One region of the Falsarthrobacter nasiphocae genome, then DNA from elsewhere that is predicted to be linked to it. Evidence: riboswitches for the same ligand, from Rfam matches in the RefSeq annotation. Region 1 holds a riboswitch; each other region holds the start of a gene.
The links. Region 1 has a riboswitch for S-adenosylmethionine ahead of metX (homoserine O-acetyltransferase MetX). Riboswitches for the same ligand answer to the same signal wherever they lie in the genome.
Positions count from the first base shown of each region.

Region 2: linked by a shared signal. The riboswitch ahead of J2S35_RS04575 (MetQ/NlpA family ABC transporter substrate-binding protein) and the one ahead of metX (homoserine O-acetyltransferase MetX) in region 1 are both predicted to bind S-adenosylmethionine.
Region 3: linked by a shared signal. The riboswitch ahead of J2S35_RS06030 (acetate--CoA ligase) and the one ahead of metX (homoserine O-acetyltransferase MetX) in region 1 are both predicted to bind S-adenosylmethionine.
Region 4: linked by a shared signal. The riboswitch ahead of J2S35_RS03215 (trans-sulfuration enzyme family protein) and the one ahead of metX (homoserine O-acetyltransferase MetX) in region 1 are both predicted to bind S-adenosylmethionine.

Region 1 covers NZ_JAVDUI010000001.1:1,738,239-1,744,116, forward strand. Annotated here, with positions in the region: gene J2S35_RS07850 (ABC transporter ATP-binding protein) at 1-1,252, shown strand, start outside; SAM riboswitch class IV at 1,424-1,543, shown strand; gene metX (homoserine O-acetyltransferase MetX) at 1,579-2,787, shown strand; gene J2S35_RS07860 (DUF485 domain-containing protein) at 2,933-3,307, shown strand; gene J2S35_RS07865 (solute symporter family protein) at 3,304-4,911, shown strand; gene J2S35_RS07870 (CE1758 family FMN-dependent luciferase-like monooxygenase) at 5,121-5,878, shown strand, end outside.
Region 2 covers NZ_JAVDUI010000001.1:1,009,069-1,014,946, reverse strand. Annotated here, with positions in the region: gene J2S35_RS04590 (carboxymuconolactone decarboxylase family protein) at 23-520, opposite strand; gene J2S35_RS04585 (methionine ABC transporter permease) at 671-1,324, opposite strand; gene J2S35_RS04580 (methionine ABC transporter ATP-binding protein) at 1,396-2,463, opposite strand; gene J2S35_RS04575 (MetQ/NlpA family ABC transporter substrate-binding protein) at 2,469-3,362, opposite strand; SAM riboswitch class IV at 3,502-3,615, opposite strand; gene J2S35_RS04570 (amino-acid N-acetyltransferase) at 3,688-4,236, shown strand; gene J2S35_RS04565 (hypothetical protein) at 4,412-4,630, shown strand; gene J2S35_RS04560 (HhH-GPD family protein) at 4,852-5,754, opposite strand; gene J2S35_RS04555 (hypothetical protein) at 5,849-5,878, shown strand, end outside.
Region 3 covers NZ_JAVDUI010000001.1:1,338,925-1,344,802, reverse strand. Annotated here, with positions in the region: gene J2S35_RS06045 (FecCD family ABC transporter permease) at 1-807, opposite strand, end outside; gene J2S35_RS06040 (iron-siderophore ABC transporter substrate-binding protein) at 860-1,921, opposite strand; gene J2S35_RS06035 (SRPBCC family protein) at 2,056-2,511, shown strand; SAM riboswitch class I at 2,692-2,779, shown strand; gene J2S35_RS06030 (acetate--CoA ligase) at 2,905-4,887, shown strand; gene sfnG (dimethylsulfone monooxygenase SfnG) at 4,957-5,878, shown strand, end outside.
Region 4 covers NZ_JAVDUI010000001.1:714,720-720,597, forward strand. Annotated here, with positions in the region: gene J2S35_RS03205 (zinc ribbon domain-containing protein YjdM) at 346-717, opposite strand; gene J2S35_RS03210 (NAD(P)/FAD-dependent oxidoreductase) at 826-2,319, opposite strand; gene J2S35_RS03215 (trans-sulfuration enzyme family protein) at 2,350-3,546, opposite strand; SAM riboswitch class I at 3,652-3,754, opposite strand; gene J2S35_RS03220 (hypothetical protein) at 3,902-4,153, opposite strand; gene purH (bifunctional phosphoribosylaminoimidazolecarboxamide formyltransferase/IMP cyclohydrolase) at 4,488-5,878, opposite strand, start outside.

The DNA.
Region 1 (5,878 bases):
CGTCGCGGCGGGTGTGATCGGCTCCCGCAGCCAGGCGAAGTTCAAGGAGCAGTGGAAGAACACGGGCGCCCTCAACGGGCAGATCGAGGAGTCCTTCTCAGGCCACGACCTTGTCAAGGTGTTCGGCCGCGAGGAGGAGATGATCTCCCGCTTCGACGAGCGCAACGAGGAGCTCTACCGGGCGTCCTTCGGGGCGCAGTTCATCTCCGGCATGATCATGCCGGTCATGCAGTTCGTGTCCTATCTGAGCTACGTCGGCATTGCGGTGCTCGGCGGGCTCCGCGTGGCCTCCGGCCAGATGACGCTCGGCGACGCGACCGCGTTCATCCAGTACTCGCGCGAGTACACGCAGCCGCTGGGGCAGATCGCCGGCATGGCGAACATGCTCCAGTCCGGCGTGGCCTCCGCGGAGCGGACGTTCGAGTTCCTCGAGGCCGACGAGGAGGCGTCCGAGGGTGAGAGCTCGGTCCTTCCGGCGCGAGTCGAGGGCCGTGTCGAGTTCAACCACGTCGGCTTCTCCTACGTGGAGGACAAGCCGCTCATCCGCGACCTCACGTTCACCGCCGAGCCTGGCCAGACCGTGGCCATCGTGGGACCGACGGGCGCGGGCAAGACGACGCTCGTCAACCTCCTCATGCGGTTCTATGAGATCAAGACCGGCTCGATCCGCCTGGACGGCGTGGACGTGCGGGACCTCTCCCGCACCGAGCTCCGCTCCAAGGTGGGCATGGTCCTCCAGGACGCGTGGCTTTTCGGGGGCACCATCCGGGAGAACATCCGGTACGGACGCCTGGACGCGACGGACGAGGAGGTTGTCGAGGCGGCCCGCGCCACCTACGTGGACCGGTTCGTCCGGGCCCTGCCGGACGGGTATGACACGGTGATCGACGACGAGGGCACCAACGTGTCCGCCGGTGAGCGGCAGCTCATCACCATTGCCCGCGCGTTCATTGCCCAGCCCTCGCTGCTGGTCCTGGACGAGGCGACGAGCTCCGTTGACACCCGGACCGAGCTCCTTGTGCAGAAGGCCATGGCGGCCCTGCGCACGGACCGGACGAGCTTCGTCATCGCCCACCGCCTGTCCACCATTCGGGACGCGAGCATCATTCTCGTCATGGAGGACGGCGACATCGTCGAGCAGGGCACGCACGCGGAGCTCATCGCCCGCGAAGGGGCGTACTACCGCCTCTACATGTCCCAGTTCACGCAGGGAGTGGACCTCGAGGCCGAGGAGGCCGCCGCCAAGGCATAGCCCTCAGGAGCCTGCCACGGGGCCGCCCGCGCGTCGCGCGCGGGCGGCCCCGTCTCATGTGGTGCGAGCCGCTGGACACTCGGGGGCGCTGCACGGGGCGGGCCTGGGACCCGTGCAGCGCGCGCAGGGCGTTGCGAGGGGGCGGGGCTTCGGTCCACAATGGACGGGTTAGGTCACGAGTACCAGCTGACAAGCCCCGGCTAGCTGGTCGGCAACCCTCCCACCGCGGCGGGGTGCCCCGGGTGAGGACCTGGTCCGCAGCCACAACCGGCGCGCGGGCAAGCGCGGCCGCCTCGAGTGCGGCCTGGGATCTTGGAAGGCCGCCGATGACCTTGTCTCAGCACACCCCGTCACCCGCCCGCACCCAGTCACCCGCTCACGCGCCCTCGACCCCCTCTGGCGCCGCTTCCTCGCAGGCACTGCGCCCGGACGGGGCGGCGAGCCCGGGCGGCCCGGACCGCGACGGCGGGGCACCCACGGCCGCAGGCGTCACCGTCGTCGGCCCCCTTGACCTCGAGTCAGGCGAGAGGCTCGAGGACGTGAGCCTCGCGTGGGAGTCCTGGGGGACGCTGGACGCGCGGGGGCAGAACGCGGTGCTGGTCCTGCACGCGCTCACGGGGGACGCCCACGCGCACGGGGCAGGGGCGGATCCGGGATGGTGGGACGCGCTGATCGGGCCGGGGCGGGCCGTGGACACCACGCGCTTCTTCGTGGTCGCCGTCAACGTGCTCGGCGGGTGCGCGGGATCGACGGGGCCGACCTCGCTCAACCCCAGGACGGGGCGGCCGTACGCGGGGGCCTTTCCCGCGGTGACGCTACGGGACGGGGTCAGGGCGGAGCGGCTGCTCATGGAGCGTCTCGGGGTGGCCCGGTGGGCGGCGGTTCTGGGCGGCTCGCTGGGCGGGGCTCGGGCGCTCGAGTGGGCCGTGACGTTCCCCGGCCTCGTGGACGCCTGCGCCGTCATCGCCTCAACGGCGGCGTCCTCCGCTGAGCAGATCGGGCTCGGCGCCGTCCAGTGCGACGTCATCCGGGCGGATCCCGACTTCCGGGGCGGCTTCTACTCGCGGGAGCGGCCCCCCGTGCAGGGCCTGAGCCTCGCGCGGCAGATCGCCCACGTCTCCTACCGCTCCGAGGCTGAGCTTGAGGCGCGGTTCTCCCGGTGCCCGCAGGAGGGGGACGGGGCGGAGGGGTTCGCCATCGAGTCGTACCTGCGTCACCAGGGGGCCAAGCTCTCCCGGCGCTTCGATGCGAACAGTTACCTGCGCCTCACGCAGGCGCTCATGGGGCACGACGTCGGGCGGGGACGGGGCGGGGTCAAGGCTGCGCTCGCGCGGGCTGCCGGGGTGAGGTTCCTCGTGGCGAGCGTGGACACGGACCGGCTCTACCTGCCGGCGCAGTCGGAGCGGCTAGCGCGTGCTCTGGGGGCGCCCCATGTGAGCATCTCGGCCCCGAACGGGCACGACGCATTTCTCACGCACGCGGCTCTCCTCGAGGGCCCTGTCCGGGGGCTCCTCGGCACCGACTCGGCAATGTGATCCGACACATATGTGACTGTGATCTAGGTCTCTGTTAATCTCGATCCAACTCGCGGGAACGCCCGTCGAGAGGACAATGGGGCCCGCCCTCACGCCGAGCGAGAGACGACGGCGGCCCACTGAGTGTGAAGGTAGGGCCGCGGCCATGCATCAGCCACGCGCAGACGAACGGAGGCTGGACTCCTACGAGGCGGTCCAGGACTCCGCACCGTTCCGAGAGCTCAAGAGCCGCCACCGGCGATTCGTCTTCCCCCTGGCGATCGCCTTTCTCGTCTGGTATTTCGCCTATGTCATTCTGGCGGCCTACGCGCACTCCTTCATGTCCATCAAGGTCATGGGCAACATCAACATCGGCCTGGTGTTCGGTCTTCTCCAGTTTGTGAGCACGTTTGTCATCACCGCGATGTACGTGCGCTTCGCGAACCGAACCATGGACCCGCTGGGCGAGGAGATCAGGGCCGACTACGCCGACGCCACGGGCCCCGCCCTCGGCTCCGCTGACAAGGAGGACCGCGCATGATTGCCGCGCCGACCATCGCCGCCGCCGTCGGGGACCCCGTCCTCAACATCTCGATTTTCGCGGCCTTCATCATCGTGACGATGATCATCGTCATCCGATCCTCGCGCGCCAACACCACGAGCGCGGACTACCTCGCGGGCGGGCACTCGTTCTCCGGCTCGCAGAATGGCCTCGCCATTGCCGGCGACTACCTCTCAGCGGCGTCGTTCCTCGGGATCGTCGGCGCTATCGCCGTCCAGGGGTACGACGGATTCCTCTACTCCATCGGATTCCTCGTGGCCTGGCTGGTGGCCCTCCTCCTCGTGGCGGAGCTCCTGCGCAACACGGGACGCTTCACGATGGCGGACGTGCTGAGCTTCCGGCTCCGTCAGCGCCCCGTGCGCATCGTCGCCGCCCTGACGACGCTCGCCGTCTGCTTCTTCTACCTCCTCGCACAGATGGCCGGCGCCGGCGGCCTTGTCTCCCTGCTCCTCGGGGTGGACTCCAAGACGGGCCAGTCGCTCGTCATCGCGGTGGTCGGCGTCCTCATGATCGCGTACGTCCTCATCGGCGGCATGAAGGGCACCACGTGGGTGCAGATCATCAAGGCCGTCCTCCTCATCCTCGGCGCGGGCATCATGAGCGTCTGGGTGCTCGCCATGCACGGGTTCGACTTCTCGAGCCTCCTCGGCCACGCCGTGGAGACCACCGGGAAGCCGGAGCTGCTCGAGCCCGGCCTCAAGTACGGCAAGAACGACATCACCCGCCTCGACTTCGTCTCGCTGTCCCTGGCCCTCGTGCTGGGCACTGCCGGGCTGCCGCATGTGCTGATGCGCTTCTACACCGTGCCGACGGCGAAGGAGGCCCGGCGGTCCGTCGTCGTCGCCATCATTCTCATTGGCCTCTTCTACCTGTTCACGCTGGTGCTGGGCTACGGCGCGGCCGCGCTCGTGGGCCAGGAAGCCATCGCCAAGGCGCCGGGCGGCGTCAACTCGGCGGCGCCGCTCCTCGCCTTCTCTCTCGGCGGCACAGTCCTCATGGGGCTCATCTCAGCGGTGGCCTTCGCCACGATCCTCGCCGTCGTGGCCGGCCTGACCCTCACGGCGGCCGCCTCGTTCTCCCACGACATCTATGCGAATGTCCTCAAGAAGGGGCAGAGCGATCCTCAGGCCGAGGTCAAGGTGGCCCGACGGACGGTCGTTGTCATCGGCATTCTCGCCATCGTGGGAGGCATCGGGGCGCAGGGACAGAACATCGCGTTCCTCGTGGCGCTCGCATTCGCCGTCGCCGCCTCCGCGAACCTCCCGACGATCCTCTACTCCCTCTTCTGGAAGGGGTTCACGACGCGCGGGGCGATCTGGTCCATGCTGGGCGGCCTCATCGGCTCCCTCGTGCTCATCGCCCTCTCACCCGTCGTGAGCGGGGGGCCCACATCCATGATCCCGGACGCGGACTTCGCGGTGTTCCCGCTGTCCAACCCCGGCATCGTGTCCGTCCCGCTCGCCTTCCTGCTCGGATGGATCGGCTCGGTCACCGACCGCGTCGGGGAGTCGCCCGCCAAGTATGCCGAGATGGATGTTCGGAGCCTGACCGGCATTGGGGCGGCCAAGGCTGTCGACCACTAGGCACGGCGACGCTGCGAACACCGACGGGGCTCGGGCCAGACGGCTCGGGCCCCGTCGGTGCTCCGCCCACCCGTCCCAGAGGGCGCGCCTCCAAGCGCTCGACGTGGAATATCCGGCGCGCCGGGGCAGTTGACAGGCGAGAGCGAATGACGGACGGCGCAGCGAAGACGGCGCCGCCTCAGATCCCCTTCGAACGTTTGGAAGAGAATATGCAGTTTGGACTTTTCACCGTCGGTGACGTCACCACGGACCCGGTCAGCGGCCGCACCCCCACCGAGCACGAGCGCATCAAGAACACGGTGGAGATGGCCAAGCTCGCCGACGAGGTCGGCCTCGACGTGTTCGCCACGGGGCAGCACCACAACCCGCCGTTCATCGCCCCGGCCAACCCGGCGATCTTCATGGCGCACCTGGCCAGCCAGACGAAGAACATCATCCTTTCGACGTCCACGACGCTCATCACGACGACCGACCCCGTCCGCATCGCCGAGGACTACGCCTACGCGCAGCATCTCGCCGACGGCCGCGTGGACCTCATGCTCGGCCGCGGCAACACGGGCCCCGTCTACCCGTGGTTCGGCAAGGACATCCGCGAGGGCATCCCGCTCGCGATCGAGAACTACGCGCTCCTGCACAAGCTGTGGCGTGAGGAGAACGTCTCTTGGGACGGCAAGTTCCGCACCCCGCTCCAGGGGTTCACGTCGACGCCCCGGCCGCTCGACGGCGTGCCGCCCTTCGTCTGGCACGGGTCCATCCGCAGCCCCGAGATCGCCGAGCAGGCCGCCTACTACGGCGACGGCTTTTTCCACAACCACATCTTCTGGCCGCCCCAGCACGCCAAGCAGATGGTGGACTTCTACCGCCAGCGCTTCGAGCACTACGGCCACGGCCGCGCGCAGGACGCCATCGTCGGCATCGGAGGCCAGACCTACATGGAGTCCTCCTCGAGCGCGGCGCGCGAGCATTT
Region 2 (5,878 bases), 730 kb from region 1:
CGCCCTATGACTCGGACCCGCCCTATGACTCGGACCCGCCATAGGACTCGGCCGGAACCGGGTGGTGAGACAGGATCGAAATGCGGTTCGTCGCGTTCATCGTGATGGCCAGCCACTGGACGGCCCCGTACTGCTGAGGTGTGAGGAAGCTGTAGCCGAAGATCTGGGCGAAGTCCCGGTCTTCTGCGGGGTGAAGCGTGGTGACGGCCTCGGCGAGGCGCAGCGCCGCCTTCTCCACGTCCGAATAGAGGTCGGACTCCTCCCACGCGGCGAGGAGGGCGCGGCGTTGATCGCTGACCCCTGCCGCAATGGCCTTCTTCGTGTGGACGTGAAGGCAGTAGGCGCAGCCGTTGATCTGGGAGACGCGGAGGCACACGAGCTCGACGAGCTCCGGGGAGAGCCCCGCCGCCCGCGCGTCGTCCCCCGCTGCCTTCGAGAGGGCCCCGATGGCCTTCCACGCGGCCGGGTTGGACTTGTCGAGGTAATAGGACAGCGCACCAGGGGAAGACGGTTGGCTCATGCCAAGAATCCTAACGGCCGGGAAAGGGAGAATCCGCCCCCGGCAGCTCGTCAGAGTGCGGGGGCGGGTGCTTGGACTGAAAGCACTCGGCCCCCAGCGCCGAAGCGCCAGGGGCCGAGGATCCGCGTGATGACGGGGGAGAGCCCCCTGCTACCGCCGCATGATCTTCCGGGCCAGCCAGTTTCCGAAGAACTGCACGATCTGCACGAGGACGATGATGATCGCCACCGCAACCCACGTGAGCTCCGTGTTGAACTGCTGGTATCCGTACATGATGGCGAAGTTGCCGAGGCCGCCGGAGCCGATGGCGCCGGCCATCGCGGACATGTCCACGATGCCGATGAGCAGGAACGTGTACCCGAGGACGAGCGGGCCGAGCGCCTCGGGCAGGATCACCTTGCGAATGATCTGCCACGGCTTGGCGCCCATGGAGCGGGCTGCCTCGATCACGCCGGGGTCCACGCTCATGAGGTTCTGCTCAACGATGCGAGCCACCGCGAACGTCGCGCCGATGGTCATGACGAAGACCGCGGCGTTCGGGCCAATCGTCTTGCCCACCACGGCCTCCGTCAGCGGCCAGACGGCCACGAGCAGGATGATGAACGGGATGGGCCTCACCGTGTTGATGATCAGGTTGAGCACCAGGTGCAGCCCGCGGGCCACGGGGGACCCGCCCAGGATGCCCTTCGGGCGGAGGCAGTACAGCAGCAGGCCGACGATCAGGCCCAGGATGCCGGCGAAGAGGAGCGTCCGGGACACCATGTACAGGGTGTCCTGGAGCGCGTCGAGCAGCGCCGGACGCATCTTGTTCCAGTCCGTGTCATTCGCGGCCAGCGGCACCCAGGTGGAAAGCGCGGTGGTAGTCAGGGAGGCCGTCATGCGGAAAGCTCCTTCACATCGGTCTCGGAGGCGAGGTTGGCGATGAGGCGGTCAATGGCCGCATCGTTCCCCGTGAGGGCCACGGTCAGGGAGCCATAGGACCTCTCCTGCAGTGCGGAAATACCGCCGTAGACCACCTCAAAACGAACCCCGTCCGCGCCGGCGTCGGACAGGATGGTGCCCACGCGGGAGCCGTCCCGGATGGTCACGGTGACCAGACGCCCATCGAAGCGCCTGCGCAAGTGCGCGAGCTCCTCGGCGTTCGGCTCGGAGTGCTCCACGGTGGAGACGAAGGAGCGGGTCGTGGTGGTCTGCGGGTTCGAGAAGATCTCGAACGTGCTGCCGGTTTCCACGACGCGGCCCTTCTCCATGACGGCGATCCGGTCCGCGATGGTGCGCACGACGTCCATCTCGTGGGTGATGACCACGATGGTGATGCCGAGGCGCTCGTTGACGCGCTTGAGGACGCGCAGCACCTCCGCGGTCGTCTCCGGGTCGAGGGCCGAGGTGGACTCGTCCGCGAGGAGGATCGCCGGGTCATTGGCGAGGGCGCGGGCGATGCCCACGCGCTGCTTCTGGCCGCCCGAGAGCTGCTCGGGGTAGTTCTTGGCGCGGTCGGAGAGGCCTACGAACTCGAGGAGCTCGGCCACGCGGGCCTTGCGCTTGGCCTTGGGCCACCCGGCGAGCTCCAGCGGGAACTCGACGTTGCGCTCCACGGTCCGGGACGTGAGGAGGTTGAACTGCTGGAAGATCATGCCGATGTTCGGGCGGATCTTCGCCAGCTGCCCCTCGCTCAGCCCCACGACCTCCTGGCCGTTGACGAGGATGGAGCCGCTCGTGGCGGGCTCAAGACCGTTGATGAGGCGGACGATTGTGGACTTTCCCGCACCCGAGTAGCCGATGATCCCGAAGATCTCGCCCTTCTCGATGCGCAGGGACACGTTGTCCACCGCCGTGACAAGGTTCTTGCCGACCCTGAACTGCTTCGTCGCGTTGGTGAAGACAATGGCGCCCTCGGCGGCGGGCTCGGTGCCCGCCGCCGAGGAGTTGAGAACTGACGACACTGCGCCTACTTCTTCGCGTTCTTGAGCGAGTCCTCGTACTTCTTGAGGACGTCGATCATCTCGGCCTGCGAGTTCTTCGCCTCGACCGAGGTGCCCTTCGACTCCTTCTTCACGGCCTCCTGGACGCGGGAGTCGTGGTAGAGCTCGGCAATCTGCTTGTAGGTCTCGTTGTCCTTGTCTTCCGCGCGGGAGACGAAGCCGTTGACGTACGGGACGGCCGAGGGATCCTTGGGGTCGTCCTTCGCGAGGGCCTTGTTCGGGTCCAGGTTCGCGCGGCCCAGGAACGTGTTGTTCACGACGGCGGCGTCGAGCGAGCTCAGCTGGAGCACGGTCTGGGTGGCGTCAACCGGGGTGACCTTGACCTTGGACTTCGCCTTGTCCACGTCCAGGGTGCTCGGCGCCGTGGTCTCGGAGGTGAGGGTGACGAGGCCCTGGGCCTTGAGGAGGTTGAGCGCGCGCGCCTCGTTGATGGAGTCGTTGGGGATGGCCACCTCGGCGCCCTGCGGGAGGTCCTTCACGGACGTGTGCTTCTTGGAGTACAGGCCCAGCGGGACGATCTCGGTGGGGCCGATCGGCGTCAGTGTGTCGTTCGCATTGACGTTGTAGTCCGCGAGGTACGCGATGTGCTGGAACCAGTTGAGGTCAATCTGCTTCTGCTTCAGCGCCGGGTTCGGCTGCGTGTAGGTCTGGAAGGGCTTGTAGACAATGTTGATGCCCTTCTCCTTCGCGACCTCCTTGAGCACGTCCTGCTGGGGGTTGATGTCCACGATGCCGATCGTGACGGTCTTCGAGTCCTTCGAGCCGCTGGCGTCGCCCGAGGATTCGGAGGGCGAGCAGGCCGCGAGGCTGAGGGCGATGGGGGCTATAGCCGCCGCAGCGATGAGCTTCTTGAGTTTCATGATGTTCCTTGATGTGACGGTCAGCCGCCGCCTGTGTCCACAGAGACGGCTGGAAGTGAACGGTGAGCCGCATCAGTACTGTGGCGGCTCGCAGAGGAAGGGCCCTTCATGTGTGATCGAGGCTGTTCTCTGCGAGGAACCGCCGTACTTGCCGGAGCGCAATCCGCGCCGGCCGGATCTTCATCTGGGGCACCCCACTACGGGAGAGGGTTGCCGCCCGACTAGCCAGAGCTTTGCGTCGGGTCTCTTGATCCTGCTTTTCCTATATTGACCCAGAGGCGGGCGCGTTCACAAATCCGGCCGCCCGCAACCCATACTGGGAGGCATGGCCGCGAAATCCCTCACCCCACCGCACGGACCCGACGCACAGCCGGACGTGGTCATCCGCCGCGCGAGGACGGGGGACGTCGCGGGGATCCGCGCCCTCGTCGCACCGCTCGCGGCTGAGCGCGTGCTTGTGGCCAAGGAGGCCGTCTCCTATTTCGAGTCCATCCAGGAGTTCCGGGTCGCCGAGGACGCCGAGGGGCTTCTTGCCTGCGGCGCCGTCCACGTCATGTGGGAGGACCTCGCTGAGGTCCGCACGCTGGCGGTTGACGGGCGGGCTCGCGGCCAGGGCCTCGGGGGCCGCCTGCTTGAGTCTCTTCTCGACGACGCGCGCAGCCTTGGGGTCACCCGGGTTTTCTGCCTCACCTTTGAGGTGGACTTTTTCGCTCGCCATGGCTTTGAGGTCATGAGCAATCAGGACGACGTCGATCCGGCCGTTTACGCGGAGCTCCTCCGGTCTCACGACGAGGGCGTGGCCGAGTTCCTGGATCTGGCGCGGGTCAAGCCCAACACCCTGGGCAACACTCGGATGATTCGCCGCCTCTCCTGAACGGGTGCTGCGATGCGGTCCCTGGCAGTGGGCTGGCCGCACCCCGGGGATTCACCGGGGTGCTTGCGGGAATCGTCGCCACGGGTCTAGGTTGAAGAACAAGAGCGCTGACCGGACTGGCGCCGCCGGAATCATCACGGTGATTCAGGTCTTTCTTCAACAGAAGGAGACGCACATGGGTTTCGAAGACATCAAGAATGGTGCCAAGGACGCGCTCGGAAACGCCGCCAACGGCGAGGGCGGTCTCAACGGAGCTGTCGACGGTCTGCAGGAGCAGCATGGCGACAAGCTCGGTGGCCTCAACGAGAAGGTCGACGGTCTGCAGGAGCAGCACGGCGACAAGCTCAACAAGGCCGGGGACTTCCTCAAGGACAAGCTCGGCAACAACGAGTAGTACTCCGTGCCGTGAGAGCGGCGTCCCGGTGCAGGCCGCGCACAGTCACGCAGCGGCTCACCCACTTCTTTTCGTGCAGCGGCGGTTCCCGTTTGGGGGCCGCCGCTTTCACGTCCCCATGGGGTCCGGCCCTCGGCCTTGCCTGACCTCCGGCCCGGCGAGCGTTTCGGCCTTCGCAGCCCCGTTGTCACGGGGGTTCGGCGCGCAGGCACTCGCCACGCCTACAGCGTCACCCGGTCCCCGTCCTGCGTCACCATGCCCTCCCTGATGAGGTCCTCGAGGCATTCCTCCACGCGGCTTGGCTCAGGGGAGGGCTGGACCGAGCCCACAACGGCTTGGATCGTCGTCGTCCGCGCGTCCCCGTCCTCCCGCTCCCGCAGATGCCCGACGATCGCCCCGCGGATCTGCCGTTTCGTCCCCGCCCACGGCTGGCCCTTCGGGGTGTAATGCGGCTCGGGCCGCCCCGCCGCAATCCACGCGCAGTCGTCGAGGAGAGGGCAGTCCCCGCACCGCGGCGAGCGCGCCGTGCACACCAGCGCCCCCAGCTCCATGACGGCCGCGTTGTACCTCGGCGAGAGCCCGCTCTCCTCTGACGGGAGGAGCTCGGCGGCCAGCGCCATCTCCCGGCGCGTGAGGCTCGGCTCCGGCAGGGCGTGCCCCGTCTCCCAGCGGGCGTGGACGCGCCGGATGTTCGTGTCGACGACGACGGCCTGGCGGCCAAACGTGAACGCCGCGACGGCGGCGGCCGTGTACTGGCCCACGCCGGGGAGGGTGAGGAGCTCCTCCTCGGTGTCGGGGACCTCGCCGGCGTGGTCCTCGACCATGGCCACGGCCGCTGCGTGGAGGCGCCGGGCCCGCCGCGGGTAGCCGAGACGGCCCCAGGCCCGGACCGCCTCAGCCTCGGGGACGGACGCGAGGTCGGCCGGACGGGGCCAGCGCGTCATCCACTCCGCCCAGATGGGGGCCACGCGGGCGACGGGGGTCTGCTGCGACATCACTTCGCTGACGAAGACGCCCCACGCGGTGGTGCCGTCGTGGCGCCAGGGAAGGTCTCGCTCGTGGTCGTCGAACCAGTCGAGGAGGCGGCGGTGGAAGGAGTCGAGGCGGGCGGCTGTCGGGGTCACCGTTCAAGCCTATGCGGGAGGGGCTCTGAAGAGGCGGCCAGGTTGGCCGCATAGACTCGTGCGGAGAGCCGCCCGCCCGGAGGAAAGCAGATCCATGCCCCGTTTGTCGCCTGCCGTGTACCGC
Region 3 (5,878 bases), 400 kb from region 1:
CCCGCCGAGCAAGAGCCGGAGCATGTGCGGGACGGCGAGCCCCACGAAGCCGATGGGCCCCGCGACCGCCGTGGCTCCCGCCGCGAGGAGGACGAAGCCGCCGCCCACCGTCCAGCGGGCCCGGCCCAGGGACACGCCCAGGCCGCGCGCGACGTCCTCGCCCAGCGCGATCGCGTTGAGCGCGCCCGCGTTGGTGAGCAGGAGCGCCGCGCCCGCAAGGAGCAGCGGCAGCACGGGCACAAAGGACTCGAACGAGTTCGTCGCCACCGAGCCGATCTGCCACCGCCGGAAGACGTCCAGCGTCACCTGGCTGTTGAGGAGGATGGCGCCGATGACGGCGCTGCACGCGGCGCCCACGGCCGCGCCCGCGATGGCGAGATTGACCGCCGAGCCGTTCGAGGGGCCGAACTCCGCGATGAGGAACACGAGCAGGCTCGCGGCGGCGGCCCCGATGAGGGCGGCCGCCATCGTTCCCACGAGCCCGCTCACGCCGAACGCGAAAATGCCGACGACGACGGCGAGCGCCGCCCCCGAGTTCACCCCGAGGATGCCCGGGTCCGCGAGCGGGTTGCGGGTCAGGCCCTGCATGCCTGTGCCCGCGAGCCCGAGGGCCGCCCCCGCGCAGGCCGCGAGGACCGTGCGGGGGACGCGGGCGCTGACCACGGCGGCCTCAAAGGAGCCGTCATCCGCCGTCAGCCCGCGCCACACGTCCCCCAGAGGGACGCTGCGCGCGCCGACGGCAAGACTCAGCAGGATGCTGATGGCGAGGAGGGCCAGCAGGATCACGCCGGCCCCCCACGCGGTCATCCGCCGCCGCCTCTGCTGCGCCGGGTTCTCAACGGGGTGACTCATCGACGGGTTACGCGTTCTTGACGGCCTCGGCGATCTTCGGCACGTAGTTGTCGATCGCGTACTGCATGCTGAGGATCGAGATCGCGGACAGGGCGATCGTCGTCGTGTTGTTCGAATCGAAGACGGCCGCGTTCCGCTTGACCGCGGGGATCTGACTGAGGAGCTTGTCCTTCTTGATCGCCTCGGCGGTCTTGGCGTCCGGGACCCAGGTCAGGAGGATGTCCGAGGCGAGGTCCTTCGAGTTCTCTGCGGAGAACTGGACGTTGAACTTCTTCTCCCCCGCCTTCTTCTCCGCGTCGACGACGACCTGCGCGGGCTTGAACCCGAGGGACTCCATGAAACGGGGCCGGTTGTCGATGCTCGTGTAGGCGGCGACGCCGTCCGTCTTGCCGGGGGTGAGGTTCGCGAAGATGAACGTCTTGTCCGCGAAGTCCGGGTGGTCCTTCTTGACCTTCTCGAGCTTGGCGTTGCCCTCATCGAGGAGGCGCTTGGCCTCGCCGGAGCGGCCCAGTGCCTTGCCGACGATGGTGAGGGAGTCCTGCCAGGACGTGCCCCACGCGACCTCGGGGTACGCGATGGTGGGGGCGATCTTGGAGAGCTTCTCGTAGTCCTCCTTGGTCATGCCCGAGTACACGCCCACGATGAGGTCCGGGGTCGCCTTGGCCAGGGCGTCGAAGTTGATGCCGTCCGCGTCGGAGTACTGGACCGGGGCCTTGTCCGAGCCGATCGGGGCGCCGAGCTTCTCCAGCGCCTCGTCCTTCCAGGGGAGGGAGCCCTTCTCGTTCTGACCGAACGTGTCCTTGGCCATGGCCACGGGGACCACGCCCAGCGCCAGCACGACGTCGGCATTGACCCAGGAGATCGTGGCGACGCGCTTGGGCTCCGCCTTGATCTCGGTGGAGCCGAACGCGTGCTCAATGGTGACGGGGAACGCGCCGCTGTCCGCAGCGGCAGACCCGGAGGGCGAAGAGGCGCTCTTGTCGGACGAGCCGGTGGAGCAGGCGGAGAGGAGGGCGGCCGCGGTGAGGCTGCCGAAGGCCAGGAGGCCCGTGCGACGAGAGAAGTCCACAGTGAATCCTTGTCTAGGGTCGGTCGATCATACGCAGCGACGAGTCGCTTAGGTAAGACTAACCTGAGCTTGGCCTATTAGGAAACCTGGACCTTTCCTAATAAACGCCGATTTTCGTCTCGTAGGCTGTCCCCATGCAGACGACACCGACCCGACAGGTCACCTCACGAGACCGCATCACCTACACCGTGGAGACAGCTCGCGACCCGAAGGAGCTCTTCGAGACGCTGGCCAACCCGCACCGGCACCACGAACTCGACGGCAGCGGCAGCGTCCAGGCAGAAGTGACTGGACCGGAGCGCCTCACCCTGGGCGACGAGTTCGTCACCCACATGGAGCTCAACCACCTGCGCTACAAGATCCGTAACCGCGTCACGGCCTTCGAGGACGGCCGGCTCATCGAGTGGACCCACCCCGGCGGCCACCAGTGGCGCTGGGAGATCGAGCCCCTCGCCGAGGGCGGCGCCCGCGTGACAGAGACCTGGAACACGGCCGGGGCCAAGATGCCGCGGCTCGGGTACGTCATCGTGGGCGCCTTCCGCCGCAATGACGACGGCATCCGCGAGACTCTCGCCCGGCTCGCCTCCTAGCGAGACCCGCCCTTCCCCACCCCCTGCCCCAGCCCCGCAGCGGGGCGCGGGGCGCGGGGAAGAGACCAGGGGCAAGGGGCGAGCGGCCCCGGGATGAGACCAGGGGCCAGAAGCCCAGCATGTGGGCAGGCCCACGAGGGGACTTGCGCAGAGCGCCCGCTCGATGCATTCTAGAAACACGAACCATCCAGAGCGGCCGAGAGACTTGGCTCCATGACGCCGCAGCAACCCTGATTCAGCAGGGTGCTTCCGCCAAGATCGATGGAGTGATTTTCCGTGGTCAAGGCCGCCGCGCCTCTGCGCACCCGCACATCCCCAGGCGCTCCGGGACTCACCGCAGCCGCCGCTCTCGCCAGCCCCCGCCGGGCCCGCGCCTCGGAGCTCGAGTCCCTCTTGCCAGACGGGCCCCTCACCGCCCCGGCCGCACAGCACCCCACCCTGGACCCGCAGTTCCTCGCGCACCCCACCACCGAGGCCGAGCGCCAGCGCTACTGGGCCGACGCCGCCCGCCGGCTTCACTGGGACGAGCCCTGGCACACCGTCCACGCCGAGTCCGTCAGCCCAGACGGCGTCCCCGCCTTCACGTGGTTCGAGGGCGGCCGCCTCAACGTCGCCGTCAACTGCGTGGACCGCCACGTGGCGGCGGGCCGCGGCTCCGAGGTCGCACTGCACCTTGAGGGAGAGCCCGGCGACCGGCAGACCGTGACGTACCGCCGCCTCCAGGAGCTCGTCTCCCAGGCGGCCCACGCCCTGGAGTCGCTGGGCGTCGGGCCGGGGGACCGTGTGGTCATCCACCTCCCGGTGATCCTGGAGACCGTCGTCGCCGCCTTGGCCTGCGCGCGCATCGGCGCGGTCCACGCCCTCGTCTTCGGGGGTTTCAGCGCGGAGGCGCTGAAGTTCCGCATTGAGGACACCGGCGCCAAGGTGCTCATCACAAGCGACGGCCAGAATCGCCGCGGCCTGCCGGTGCCGGTCAAGCCTCTCGCGGATGAGGCCCTGTCTGGGGACAACCGGGTCGAGGCCGTTCTCGTGGTCCGCCGCACGGGCCTGGACGTCCCGCTGACTCCCGGCCGAGACCGGGTGTGGGACACGTTCGTCGGCGGCTTTCCCACCGTGCACGAGCCAGCCTCCTTCGACGCAGAGCACCCCCTCTTCATCATGTACACCTCGGGCACGACCGGCCGCCCCAAGGGCCTCGTGCACACCTCGGGCGGGTATCTCACGCAAGCGAGCCTGACGTTCGAGCAGCTCTTCGGCGTCGCCGGCCGCCGCGTCCACTGGTGCACCGCGGACCTCGCCTGGGTCACGGCCCACACGTACGCGCTCTACGGCCCGCTCTCGAACGGCGCTGCGCAGGTCCTCTACGAGGGGACGCCTGACACGCCCCACCCCGGCCGGCACCTGGAGATCATCGAGCGCTACGGTGTGACGAGCTACTACACGGCGCCCACCCTCGTCCGCACCCTGCGCTCCTGGTTCCCGGACGGGCTGCCCACCCACTACAACCTCGCAAGCCTCGCCATCCTCGGCACGGTGGGCGAGCCCATCGACCCCGACACCCACGCCTGGTTTGCGCGCGCCTTCGGCCCCCTTCCCCACGTGGACACGTGGTGGCAGTCAGAGACCGGCGCCACCGTGTGCTCCCCCCTCCCCTGGGAGATGGGAGAGGGCGACGACGCTGCCGCCGCGCCCGTCCCCGCCGGCTCCGTCCACGCTGCCCTGCCGGGCTCGCGGGCGCTCGTCGTGGATGACGCGGGCCGCCCCGTGAGCCCGGGCCAGTCGGGGCACCTCGTCCTGGGCGCCGTCCCGCCGGGGATCGCCCGCACCGTGTGGGGGAACCCGGGCCGGTACCGGGACTCGTACTTCGGCGCGTTCGCGGAGCGGGGCTGGTTCTCTTCCGGGGACGGGGCGACGCTCGACCGCGACGGCCACCTCTGGGTCTCCGGCCGGGCGGACGATGTCCTCAACGTGTCCGGGCACCGCCTGTCCAGCATCGAGATCGAGTCCGCGGTCCTGACGCTGCCCGAGGCCACGGAGGCGGGCGTGTGCGCGGTGCCTGATGCGCGAACGGGGCAGGCTGTGGCGGTTTTCGTCGTCGGCCCCTCCACGCGCACGGATGACGCCGCAGCGGTCCGCGAACGCGTGAGGCAAGCGGTAGCCGCCGCGATTGGCCCGGTGGCCAAGCCCGCGCACGTCGTGGCCGTCGAGGACGTGCCGAAGACCCGCTCCGGCAAGATCATGCGCAGGCTGCTGGGCCAGATCTTCACGGAGACCCCACTCGGGGACACCTCGAGCCTCGCCAACGAGCCCGCCCTTGCCGGCGTTCGCGAGCGCGTGACCGGGCTCCGGTCCGCGGGGATTCTTCCCCGCCTCTGAACCACGGCGCCGCCCTCGCGGCCCGTCTCCTTTCCCTTCACCTCACCCTTCCCTACCCAGGAGGCTCCCATGAGCACACTCTCGTCCACCCTCAAGACCCCCGTTTCCGCCCTGGAGACGCCGCTGAAGTTCGCGTACTGGGTGCCGAACGTCTCGGGCGGGCTCGTCGTCTCGACGATCGAGCAGCGCACGGACTGGCAGTTCCCGTACAACCGCGAGCTGGCGCGGATCGCCGAGCGCTCCGGGTTCGAGTACGCGCTGACCCAGACCCGGTACGCGGCCAGCTACGGCGCGGACAAGCAGCACGAGGCGACCTCGTTCAGCCTCGCTCTCCTCGGGGCCACGGAGCGTCTCAACGTCATCTCCGCCATCCACCCTGGGCTGTGGCACCCCGGCGTGCTGGCGAAGTGGCTCATCACGGCGGACCACCTCTCGGGCGGCCGGTCTGCGGTGAACATCGTCTCCGGGTGGCTCAAGAACGAGTTCACCGGCTTCGGGCTGGAGTGGCTGGAGCACGACGAGCGCTACGTGCGCACGGAGGAGTTCATCACCGCGCTCCGGGGCCTGCTCACCGAGGACGGGTACTCGCAGAGCGGCTCGTACTACGACATCTCCGACTTCACCCTTAGCCCCAAGCCCCTGCCTCAGGCGGCTCGACCGCACCCGGAGATCTTCTTCGGCGGGAACTCGACGGCGGCGCAGGCCGCGGCAGGGCGGACGGCGGACTGGTACTTCTCCAATGGCCGCTCGCTTGAGGGGTATGCGGAGAACGTCGACGGCGTCCTCGCCGCCGCGCGGGAGGCCGGCCGCACGCCGAAGTTCGGGATCAACGGCTTCGCGATCGTGCGGGAGAGTGAGGCGGAGGCCCGCGAGACGCTCCGGGAGATCATCGCCAAGGCCCACCGGCCCGCCGTCGAGGGGTTCCAGAGCGCCGTCAAGGAGGCCGGGCAGTCCACGAAGGACGGCAAGGGCATGTGGGCAGACTCCTCGT
Region 4 (5,878 bases), 1.0 Mb from region 1:
CGCCACCCCGCTTATTGGGGGCGTGCGAACCAGATTCGGGAGCCGGATAGCCAGTAGGCCCTCCGGGAACTCCCGGCTGAGGATGAGTAGCCGGCCCATGAATATCACTTGGTCCGGGAAGAGAGTTAGACATCGCATACTCCTCGTTGAGTCCGCCGTCGCAACGCGGTCAGAGGCCGCGTTACTGGGCACGCAGATCACGTACCTCATGTGAGACAAGACTCTACAGCACGAAAAGTAGACAGTTAAAACGGGCGAATTGTTCAACCCAATCGTGGGGTGCCGTTTTCACGTATTCACCTGGCGGGCGCCGAGGTTGCCGAAGCGCGTAGGAAACGCGGCGGGTCAGACCTTCTTGACCACCGAGGACTTGAGCTGCATGGGGCCGAACCCGTCCACCTTGCAGTCGATGTCGTGGTCCCCGACCCCGTCCACGAGGCGGATGCCGCGGACCTTGGTGCCCACCTTGATGGACTGGGACTGGCCCTTGACCTTGAGGTCTTTGATGACGGTGACGGTGTCCCCGTCCGCGAGGACGTTGCCGACGGCGTCCTTGATGACGCGGGGGGCGTCGTCGTCCTCTCCCGGAGCGTCAGCGTCCGCGGGGGAGAACTCATGCGCGCACTCGGGGCAGACGAGCAGCGGCGGCATCTCGTAGACGTACTCGGAGGAGCACTCGGGGCAGGGCGGCAGGACGTCAGTCTGGGTGTCAGTCACAGGCCAATTCTACCGCCGGCGCCCCGCGCGGCCGCCGGCGCCGGGGTGAAGGAGCGCCGCGCTGGTCTCCTTCCGCCCCCGGCTGTGCTGGGCCTGCCCCGGCGGCGCTCAGGCGTCCAGCTCGGCGAGCGCGTCCCCGATGACGCGGTGCAGCGTGGGGTACGCCCAGAGGACGCGCCGCAGCTCCCCGACTGTCATCTTCTCGTGGACGGCCACGGTCAGGGCGCCGAGGACCTCGCCCGCCCCCTCGCAGGCCACGGAGGCCCCCAGGAGCCGCCCACTCTTCCGGTCCGCGACGAGGGTCATCGACCCGTGCAGCTCGTCGATCCAGCCGCGAGCGTTCTCATTGACGTCCTTGGTCGTGGCGACGACGTCCCAGCCCTCATCCTCGGCCTTCTCCCGCGCCGCGTCCTCCGTCAGCCCGACTCCGGCGATCTCCGGGACCGTGAACGTCACGCGCGGGACGGCGTGGAGGGGGAACGGCGAGACGTCGTCGACCTCCCCGCCCGCGAGGATGACGTCCGCGGCGATCTTCCCGTCCGGAACGGCCACGTGCGTGAACTCGCCGTGCGAGCCCTGGTCCCCCACCGCGAAGAGCCAGGAGGAGGGCTCACCGTCCTCGAGGACGCGGCAGTAGACGTCCGTCGCGCGCGGGTCCCGCGGCTTGCGTCCGGTGGCCGCCAGAATGCGCTCGACGACGATCTCCCCGCCGGTGGAGAGCACCGCCCGGACGGCCCCGGACTCCGTGTGCTCAACGGAGACGGCCTCGGTCTCGGTGAGGACGCGGACGCCGTCCGCCTCGAGGCAGCCCTTGATGAACTCGGCCTCGCTCGCGCCCTCGGTCCGCATGAGGCGCGGGCCGCGCACAAGCATGGTCACCTCGACCCCGAAGCGGGCCAGGAACTGGCCGAGCTCGCACGCGATGACGCCGCCGCCGATGACAGCGACGCTGGCGGGGAGCGTCGTGGCCGTGGCCACGTCCCGGTGGGTCCAGAAGCGCACGGGCTCGCCGGGGCGGCGGGTCTCCTGCGCGGTCGGGAAGGCCATCGCGTTCTGGCCCACGTCTCCCGCGGAGCCCTTGACCTCGGGCAGGACGCTGACCGAGCCTGTGCCGAGGACCACGGCACGCCGAGCGCGGAACACGGTCTCGGTTGAGGCGTCGGAGGCCGAGTCGTGGGAGCCGCTGGGGCTGCCGTCGGGGGTCTTGCCCTGGCTCTCGTCCGGGCGGGCATGCCGCACCGTCACGGTGCGCTCCCCCGTCAGCTCGGCGATGCCGTGGATGATCTCCGCGCCGGTCTCCCGCAGGTTCTCCGTGGTCGTGGAGTCGTCCCAGTTGTGCGCCGTGTCCCGGCGGATCCGGTGCGCCACGCGGTCCCAGGCAGGGTGCTCCCGCATGGACTCGTGCCGGATCATCTTGCTCGGCACGCACGCGTAGTTGGGGCACTCCCCGCCGACGAGGTGCGCCTCGATTCCCACGACCTCGAGGCCCTGGCCCGCGAGGTTCGAGATGATCCCCTCCCCGCCGTTGCCGAGGCCGATGACGACGACGTCGACCTCCCGCGTGCCCGCATTCACCGTTGATTCAGCTGAGTTCTTCTCCATGCCCCCTAGCATCTCAGGCAAGCCAGAATGTCAGCCGAGAGCGCCCGCGAACATCGAGCCGGCCCGCAGGAGCCACTCCTCCTCGACCCGCGCCCTCGCGTGGTCAAGCGCCCGGGAGAGGTCCCGCTTCAGGTCCGCGCCGTCCTCGAGCCCCACGAACAGGCCCACGAGCCCGTCACCGAGGCTCAGCCCCGAGGCCACCCCTCCCCCGCCGGCTGACGGCGCGAAGAGGAGGGTGGACTCCGCGAAGCCGCGCACCGCCGTCGGCCCTCCCGAGAGCCTCAGCCCGAGCGCCGCGCCGAAGCACCGCATCTGGCGCCGCGCAACGGCGTGCTGAGGGCAGCCCGGCAGCCCCGGGTACAGCACCTCCTCCACGTCCGGCTGGTGCTCCAGCCAGCGCGCGAGCTGCAGGGCCGTGGCGCTCTGGCGCTCCACGCGCAGCCCCAGCGTCGGGAGCCCCCGAGTGATGAGCGCGCTCGCCTGGGTGCCGGCGGCCGTCCCGTCCTCCTGCCGGGCGCGCGCCACGGCCTCGGCGAGCCCCCTCCTCCTCAGCTGCGGGGTGCCGGTCCCTCCCGCCTCGCCAGGGCTGGGGAGCCCTGAGCGGCCGACGACGACGGCGCCGCCCTGCGCGCCCCCGTGCCCCGCGAGGAGTCCGGCCCGGGAGTGGACGACGACGTCCGCGCCGAGGGCGAGCGGCTGCTGCGCGAAGGGCGTGGCCGCGGTGTTGTCCACGACGAGCACGGCCCCCACCGAGGCCGCAACGCGGGCCAGCGCGGGGATGTCCGCCACAGCGAGGAACGGGGCGGACGGCGAGTGGACCCAGATCACGGCGGGGCGCGTGCGGGCCGCGGCGGCCTCGACCTCGTCGAGATCGGAGACGTCCACAAGGGTCTGGGTGAAGCCGACCGCCGGGGCGAGCTGCTCGACGACGCGGCGGGAGCCGGCGTCGCCCTGACGCCCGAAGAGGACGCTGTCACCCGGGCCGAGCATGGCGCGCAGGACCGCCGTGCACGCGGCGCGGCCAGAGGCGAAGGCGAAGGCCGCCTCGCCGCCCTCGAGGGCCGCCAGCTGCGCCTCCACGCGAGAGCGCGCATCCGGGGCGGGGCGGGGCTCCGCGCCGTGGCCCGCATGGACGGCCCTGGTGTGGAAACCGGGCCCGGCGTGTGGGACCTCGGAGAACGAGCGGGGGCGCGCGGCGCTCCGCCGCGCCGGGATGGATCGGGTCATAGGACACTCCTTGGGATCAACCAAGGGAGGCATCAGAGTGAACGGTGAGACCGGGAACGGGGCGCAGTCCTGCCGAGGGCTCCCGGAGACGGCTCGTGTGATACATCTCCATCGGTTCTGGCGGAAGCACCGTTGGGCGGCGAAGGGTCGTCGACCATGGTTGCTGCGGCGTCACTGAGCCAGATCTCTCGGCCGCTCTTGATGGTTTGCTTCTCCGACCGTAGCGCCGAAGGCGGACGCTCGTCAACACGCGGGGCGGATCGCAGGAGTCCGGACGGGGCTCACGAGGAGCCCAGCGGTGATGGCCCACGGCGCGGTCGACACAGATGGGGTCAACAACGCCATGCCCCAAGATTCAGCGGGTCACCATCTCAACAAAATATCCATAGGAAACCAGGGCTGGAATTGCCACGAAAGACACGATAGCCAAAAATACGGCCAGTCCATGCTGCCGTCGGAAATACGCCCACACCGCACCCAGCAGATACAGACCAAAAATGAGTGAGAAAAGAATCACGGTCTCGCGAGGGCTCCGCGTTCCGCGGGCGGCAACCCACAAAAATATCGCCGTCGCCAGAATGGCGAGGGAAGGAGCGATGGATTTCATGATTCTAGGACGAGACACAATCAAGATCCCCCTGCGGTGATGTGCGCGATGCAGCCTGGAGTGAGTGTCGAGGGCCGCCTCGGGGGCAGCAGTCCGCCATGGCCGGAAGCACCGATCCTCTCAGCAACGTAGACCTGCGCGTCTCTGTCCAGGAGATGACGTAGCGAGGAGGCACAAGCGTCCGGCCAGTGCCACAGGCACGTCACCCTGGATCATGAGCGGGCTCTGTCTTCTGGTGGACGATTCGGTGAAAAACTTCCACGATTCACGGCAGAGCCCGCTCATTTTCACATCAGTGGCACGGCCGTGCCAACCACATCATGACGCGCGATCTCTAGTGGAAGAAGTGGCGCGTGCCGGTCAGGTACATCGTCACGCCGGCCTCCTTCGCCGCGGCGATCGTCTCCTCATCCCGCACCGAGCCGCCGGGCTGGACGACCGCGCGCACGCCGGCGTCGAGCAGGATCTGAAGGCCGTCAGCGAAGGGGAAGAACGCGTCCGAGGCGGCCACGGCGCCCCGCGCGCGCTCCACGGGCTCTCCGTCCACCGTGAAGAGCGTGTTGGCGCGCTCAACGGCGAGGCGGCAGGAGTCCACGCGGTTGACCTGGCCCATGCCCACGCCCACGGCGCCCTGGTCCTTCGCAAGGAGGATCGCGTTGGACTTGGCGGCCCGCACGGCGCGCCACGCGAACTCGAGGTCGGCCAGGGTCCGCTCGTCCGCGGCCTCTCCGGCCACGAGGGTCCAGTTGGCCGGGGAATCGCCCTCGGCGTCGATCACGTCAGACTTCTGCAGGAGCATGCCGCCGGAGATCTGGCGCATCTCCACCGAGTCCCGGCGGAAGCCCTCCGGGAGGACGAGCAGGCGGATGTTCTTCTTCTGCGTGAGGATCTCGACGGCGGCTGGCTCAAACCCGGGCGCCACGACGACCTCCGTGAAGACGTCCTTGACCGCGAGCGCCATGCGCTCCGTCACCGTGCGATTGGAGGCAATGACGCCGCCGAAGGCCGAGACCGGGTCGCACGCATGCGCCTTCGCGTAGGCGTCCGCGATCTCGCCGCCCTCAGGGACCGAGGCGATCCCGCACGGGTTGGCGTGCTTGATGATGGCGACGGCGGGCGTCGTGAAGTCGAACGCCGCGCGCAGGGCCGCGTCCGCGTCGACGAAGTTGTTGTAGCTCATGGCCTTGCCGTGGAGCTGCTCCGCCTGGGCGATGCCCTCCGGGGCGGCGTGGTCCACGTACATGGCCGCGCTCTGGTGGGGGTTCTCGCCGTAGCGCAGGGTCTCGGCGCGCTCGAGGGCGACGCCCGCGTACGGCGGGAACTCGGCGGGCTGGTCGTCGTCGCCGAACTGGGCGGCGGTCCAGGCGGCCACGGCGTTGTCATAGGCCGCCGTGTGCGCGAACGCGAGGGAGGCGAGGCGCTGGCGGGCGCGCAGGTCGAAGCCGCCGTTCTTGGCGGCCTCGACGACGCTCGGGTACGACGCGGGGTCCACGACGATCGCGGCCGAGGCGTGGTTCTTGGCCGCGGCGCGGACCATCGAGGGGCCTCCGATGTCGATCTGCTCGACGACCTCGTCCTGGCCGGCGCCGGAGCGGACCGTCTCCGCGAACGGGTAGAGGTTGACGACGACGAGGTCGAAGGGCTCGATCTCCATGGTCTCGAGCTGCGCCACGTGGTCCTCGTTGCGGCGGTCCGCGAGGATGCCCGCGTGCACGCGCGGGTGCA